Candidatus Kuenenia stuttgartiensis: one gene and its partner. The main gene of each other region encodes a partner of the protein of the gene in region 2 in a complex. Links are inferred from orthologs where the notes say so. Each region holds a gene or a part of one and is shown on either strand. Other genes may lie near its edges.

What was found.
Region 1: the proteins of trxA (region 2) and trxB are in contact, whole or in part, in a crystal structure (PDB 1F6M), measured with the Escherichia coli proteins. The link is inferred for Candidatus Kuenenia stuttgartiensis from one-to-one orthologs.

Annotation. Positions count from the first base shown.
Region 1 is NZ_LT934425.1:3,136,495-3,139,824, reverse strand. What follows is about bases 80-3,077. They hold trxB (thioredoxin-disulfide reductase), read right to left. Parts: upstream 2,052-3,077; coding sequence 1,107-2,051; downstream 80-1,106. Other genes in these bases: rd (rubredoxin), read right to left, coding at 2,673-2,834; KSMBR1_RS14640 (hypothetical protein), read right to left, coding at 2,048-2,464; KSMBR1_RS14650 (ferritin-like domain-containing protein), read right to left, coding at 601-1,044.
Region 2 is NZ_LT934425.1:2,097,734-2,100,953, forward strand. The notes cover bases 104-2,991. They hold trxA (thioredoxin), read right to left. Parts: upstream 1,767-2,991; coding sequence 1,440-1,766; downstream 104-1,439. Other genes in these bases: KSMBR1_RS09600 (TMEM165/GDT1 family protein), read left to right, coding at 104-221; KSMBR1_RS09605 (hypothetical protein), read left to right, coding at 222-671; trpC (indole-3-glycerol phosphate synthase TrpC), read left to right, coding at 655-1,434; KSMBR1_RS09620 (ferredoxin-thioredoxin reductase catalytic domain-containing protein), read right to left, coding at 1,805-2,095; KSMBR1_RS09625 (TIGR04076 family protein), read right to left, coding at 2,181-2,474. Also shown: more of KSMBR1_RS09600, read left to right, coding at 1-103; more of KSMBR1_RS09630, read right to left, coding at 2,992-3,220. UniProt on the Escherichia coli protein: Participates in various redox reactions through the reversible oxidation of its active center dithiol to a disulfide and catalyzes dithiol-disulfide exchange reactions.

The DNA of each region.
Region 1 (3,330 bases), 1.0 Mb from region 2 along the record:
AACATATGCAAAACGGCAATTTTGAGCCAAGTCAAGGAGAAGATTGCGGTGACTGGAAACGAATCATGAACCCATTTCGAGGAACTCAACATCGGTTTCGAAACCGATGTTGAGTTTGTAGTTACTGAAGAAAAGCGCCAGGGATTATTCCCAATTTTTTGTAATCGTTCAAGGGGTCAGGACGAAACAACCCTGACAGGGTTAACACTACTGTAACGTTTCCTTAAAACATGGCGGAAGTCCCAATCACATAAAAGGCACACGTGAATATCTTTTTCAAAAAACTAAACTAATACAATAAATCTATTTTTCAGAAAGCCATTTTGTTGCCAAACTTTCTAAAATCATATTTGTTTGGCTATAAAACACCCTATGAAGTTCATTTTGTAGTTTATTATGAGAAAGAATAAACTAGGGGGCTACGTGAGAAGAAAAATTGCGGAGAGCGCAGAAGGGTAACACCAGTCTTCGCCCTACGGCATCCCTTAGTTACCCTTCTGCATACTGTTATCGATGGATTAATGCATCTAAATATTAAGAATAAATGGCCTCGATAAATCCATCTACTTTAGGTGTCGCATGGAACTTAGCAGGCTACATTTAATTTTCTGAAAACACCATATCATCATAGGCTACTTCTAATTTATGTTTATGCTTTAGTTCTTCCTGTGCCAGAATTCTGCACATTTTTTTCATCTCCATGCTATCGGTTGATTGAGACATACTAACATAAAAATTATATGACTTTTGTTCCTTCTTCATGGCAATAATCAATACATCCTGAAAATCTTTGATTTCAGAGACGTCCTTGTCTACCAGGAATTCTGAGATATGCAAATCCTGTGTTTCGCCAGGTTTGAAACTCATCACTTTGGACGTATCAAAATTTAGCAACATCTCCTTGTGCTTTACCTCTTCTGCCGCAAGTTCTTTTAACCAGACCTTCGCTGCTGGGTCTGTAACATGCTTTAAGGCATCCAAATAAAACTTCTGCGATTTGTCTTCATGCATTACAGCTTTTTCAATGAGTTCTTTTACATTCATTATTGCAATCCCTCCCTACCGTTAAAAGTTATAACATGGATTTTTTATTTAAACGTATCAAGTTAGTTTTTTATTTTGCCTAACGCCTTCAATTCGGCAAGTTTATGTTCGGCAGCAATAGCCGCTGTAACGCCGTCACCCACCGAAGTTGCAATTTGCCGGTATGACCATTTTCTCACATCGCCGACAGCATAGACACCCTCTATTTCCGTTTCCATGTGCATGTTTGTTTCAATGTGGCAACCCGTATCAACGCACAACAAATTTCCCAAAAATGAGGTATTCGGCACACTTCCAATAAAAATGAAAATACCCTGACAGGGCAAACTATTTTTCTCCCCTGTAACCACATTTCTTGTAATAATGCCTTCTACACTTTCTTTGCCATGAATTTCTTCTACGGTGGTATTAAAACTGACGTGTATCTTCGGATTGGCGAAAGCATCTTCCTGATAAATCTTTGCGGCTTTGAATGCTTCCCCCCGGTGAATTATTTGAACTGTTTTAACATATTTTGTCAGGAAAATACCTTCCGTCAAAGCGGAATCACCGCCACCAACGACAACTACATCTTTGTCTCGGAAAAATGCCCCGTCACAAGTAGCGCAATAACTGACACCTCTTCCGTAAAACTCATTTTCACCCGGTATATCTAATTTTCTTGGATCGGCTCCGCAGGCAAGAATAACCGCATAACTTGCATACACACCAGTATCTGTGGTTACTACCTTCAGTCCATCTTCTACTGTTAGTTTCAGAACCTCTTCATAGCGGACAATCAATCCAAAGCGCTTCGCCTGTTCTTCCATCCGCTGTGTTAAGTCTACGCCGCTGATTACGTCTGGGAACCCAGGATAATTCTCTATCATATCTGTGCCGGCTAACTGACCGCCGGTAATTTTTCTTTCAAAAACCACCGTCTTTAATAATGCCCGGCAAGTGTAAACCGCCGCTGCAAGTGCTGCAGGCCCGCCACCCACTATTATTACATCGTAATCCCTGTTCACATCCCCTTTAATCCTTTCATGGCATTTAAAACCTGCCAGCCATAAAAATTCAGCGCAAATTGTTTTTTCTCAATATGACATTCCAGGCATTGCTTTGAACCTTTTGTCGCCCAATCACGTGTTAGAAAAGCAGTTTTTGCCTGCAACCCTCGTGACGTCAGTTTCTCTTTCCCCATATGACAAAAATTGCATTCAACCGCCATCGTTTCGGAAAGCTCAAACATATTCCTTGCCTGGTTTTCTTTTTCGGTATAGCGCTTACCGTCTATATGACAATAATCGCAATCTACTCCAAGGGCAACAGAGGCAGCCATCATTTTTTTTGAAATTTCACCATTTTCCGTAAAAACAGTTAACTCTTCATTATGACAATGATCGCATTCTACTCCAAAAAGTTTGGATATCTTTTCCACTTGAGAAAACCTCTCTTCCATGGTTCCTTTAAAATAGGGGTTTGAATATGTTACAGAGGGTCGGCTTGTTTCATCTCTCTTTTCTGTACCAGTTGCAGCGTATTTACAGAACGAAAGTGTCATCAGCATACTAATAACAGCAGCGTAAACCCGAATGTTTTTTTTGAGAAGAAATTTTAGCATAAGAATAAGATGAAAAAAATTACCATTAGTCGAGTTTGTCAAATAAATCCTTGTTCGCACCACATGAAGGGCAGACCCAATCATCTTGTATCGATTCAAAAGAAGTCCCAGGTGCAACCCCGTTATCCGGGTCACCTTTTTCCGGATCATATACGTAGCCGCAAACACTACATTCCCATTTTTCCATTATAAATCCTCCTTTTTTGTAACTATTCAGCGTAATTTATTAAACTACCGGAGATCAGAGCGCAACTCGTTACCAAACCACAGTTTGGGAACACAATTGCACTGGAAACTTTGTTTCCAGTGCGTGTCAGACTTGACGAATTACAAACTGTCTTAACCCTGTGATTTTATTCCCTATCTATCAGCAAACAGGCGAGAAACCGGAGTTTCTCGAACAAATGCATTCCCAAACTGGAGTTTGGGAACGAGCCGTGTATCGTTTACGCTGAATAGTTACCCTTTTTTTATATACCGAATTTAAATCTTTATCACGACAAAAAACATATAATCTTACAATTATTTTAAAGGCCAAGCAATAAATTAGGTGGCAATCAAGCCCTATTTCTTTCCGCTGAAACAGGAAGACAAATTTTTAATTCGTATGCAAGCATATATATTTTACACTACCACAATGATAGTTATCAACCAATAAGATATATTTTTTGAAGCGATAGGTG
Region 2 (3,220 bases):
TTGGAGATAAAACACAAATTGCTTCTATACTTATGTCAAGCAAAACGGACAAGCCGTTGCTGGTATTTATCGGTACAATGCTTGCATTTGCATTAGTGACAATACTTGGTGTTACCGTAGGAACGGTAATGGCCAGGATGTTGCCTCTGAATTACATCAAAACGGGGGCGGCCATTACCTTTATTATGGTAGGGATTCTTATTTTATTTGGGAAAATATGAATGGGAGAAAAATACGGCTTTTCTCAGGCGCAGCAAGTAGGTAAGACGGCGAATCTTGTTATTTTCCTTGGAATCTTAGGCGTAGTTTTGAGTGTTGCGGCCTTAACCATGAGTGATAGCCTTGCCAGGAGAGGGTACGGAACTTTCTATGCTTTCACCGGACTGCTTATGGTCGGGCTTGGTTATGGGGTCCGATACCGTTATAAATATTGCTTAAATGCGGCGCTGATATTATTTGTAGCACTTTCCTGTCACTTTCTTTACAGGTTTGTTGTTTATCACACTGCATATATTTTATTACGATTATTGTTAAGTATGTGGGTTTCTTACCGCCTTTTTCAGGCACTTTCGCCAATGAAAATACTTATTGAAACGAATACATTTCCTGACAAAACCAATCGATTTATTGGATTTTTATCGAGACAAAAAAAGCATGACCATTCTGGATGAGATTTATCAATATAAATTATCGGAAGTAGCGGAGAACAAGAAGCTTGTTTCTGTGGAACAATTAAAAAAAAACATTCTGCAAAGAGCCCCTGCCCAATCTTTTGGTCGTGCATTAAAAACAAGCGGAAAAATAAACATTATTGCTGAGGTGAAAAAGGCCTCGCCCTCCCTGGGGATCATCAGGGAAGATTTTCAGCCGGTAGCAATTGCCAAAATCTATGAATCAAACGGAGCGGCCGCGATATCGGTATTGACTGACGTTAAATATTTCCAGGGGTCTCTGAAATATTTAACGGACATTAAAAATACCGTGCGTTTGCCCATTCTGAGAAAGGATTTTATTATTGATTCGTATCAAATATATGAAGCACGTTCCGCAGGAGCTGACGCAATACTTCTGATTGCGGCGCTCCTTTCGGAAGATGAAATACAATCCTTTTTAAATACGGCGGAAAAACTGGGAATGGATTGTCTTGTTGAAGTCCATTCTGCGGATGAATTAGAGAAGGTTTTACGGACAAAAGCAACTATTATAGGCATTAATAATCGCGACCTTAAAACCTTTCGCACCGACCTGGAAATTACCTTTCAACTAAAAGCCATGATTCCCGAAGACAAAATTGTCGTGAGTGAGAGTGGTATTAAATCACGGCCAGACATACTAAAATTGCAGGAACACGGCATCCATGCAGTTCTTATCGGAGAAACGCTGATGAAAAGCGACAATATCCAGTCAAAATTATGCGAATTATCAGGTACGTAGCAAGATTATAACTGAGCGTCCAGCGCTGTTTTTAAATCATTTTTAGACTTTACACCCACTATTCTATTTACCGCCTTTCCATTCTTGAAGAGTATAATTGTGGGGATTGACGTAATGCCAAATTTTGCAGGGGTACTGTTGTTTTCCTCTGTATTAAGTTTTCCAATCTTCGCCTTTCCGCTATATTCTTTTGCCAGTTCCTCAATAACTGGAGCGAGTTGTCTGCAAGGGCCGCACCAGGATGCCCAAAAATCAACCAGCACCGGAATCTTTGCATTTGTTACTTCCGCATCAAAATTTGCGTCTGTTATTTCAACCAAACCTTCTGCCATAATCCATTTTCCTTTCAATTGATATATATTAAGTTATTTTAATTACCACGCACAAAAAGATTACAGTGGCATTCACCGTCACGTTCAATTTCTTCTTTGTGGTAAACGCAAGGGCATATGGCCTTTTTGTCTTTTTCAATATCACCGCTAACGATGCGGCAAGGACAATAGGCATGCCCGTATTTTGATTTACGCATAACGAGCCCTTTGACGACTCTATCGACAATTTTTTTATCCGGATTTAACTTGTAAGGGCTATTGGTGACATAGGTATTGAGCATTTTGCGAATGTCCGCTTCTTCGTCTACCATTGAATCTTTGTTATCCATAGTTTAACCGTTTAAAAAAAGAAAAAACTGAATATACCGCTTTCAAAAACACTGTGAATCCTCACGCGAAAGAAAAATATATGTTTTAGTGAGCAGGTTCTGTATCATTTTTTTCACGCGGGGTTCGTTTCAGTTCCCATACGGCTCCCGTTGGGTCAGGGCAGTGGGCCAATAATGTATCTTCGCTTGTCTGCCATGGCAACCTTGCTCCATATCGCAGTGATTGGGCATCCCTTGAAAGAACAGCATATGCGCAATCACAAAGCCCTTTTGGGGTAAATCCCGTTAAGGGAAATGAATCACCTTTCTTATAATAATTACAACTTCCTTTTTCTGCTACCGTTGCTACCACTTTGAAACTGGAACTTTTACACTTCACAATAGGGACTCCAATAAATGTTAATGTGCCTCTTTTATTTTATAATAGTTCATTATATTTTATGAAATAAACGTATTGCAAGAACAAAAAACAAACTTGACACAGAGCAACACTTTGGTTTTTTTAAAAACCTCAGCAAGATCAAACATTAGGCGAATCCGGGTTAATAGACTATTTGCTGAGTGTTTTTTTTATCGCATAAACTTTTTAAAAGGAGGTGTGTTTTATTGAAAAATTTTCTTTCGGCAGGATATTGCTCAAGATATTTGTCCAGATGGAGAAAGGCAAGTTCATACTCCTTTTTTGCAACGTAGTTATCGATAAGCAGGATCATCGGACGATTATCATCTGGAATACACATCATTGCCTGTTCGCAAAATCTGATTGATGCGTCAAAATCCCCGTTAATATTGTGATTCCGGGCATTGTACAAGAAAATCTCTCCCACAAGTCCGATATCCTTCATGATCTTCTTTTTGGGATGATACCTGTCCTTCTTTTTAACAATCCCATCGCTGTGCGTGTGTTCAAATAAATATTCATGAGTATTATCAGAAACCATATTATAAATATGGCCGGGAACAAAAATATTTTTTACGTCAATGTCAAAATGCCGGCATAGAATGGTAAATCGTATTGCATAGGAAAGACAATTCCCGACCTTTATATTGAGAGTATCCTTGAAATCGTAGCAATCCCTGTATATTCCTTCGCACGCATACTCTTTTAGCCAGGCAAAGATTATT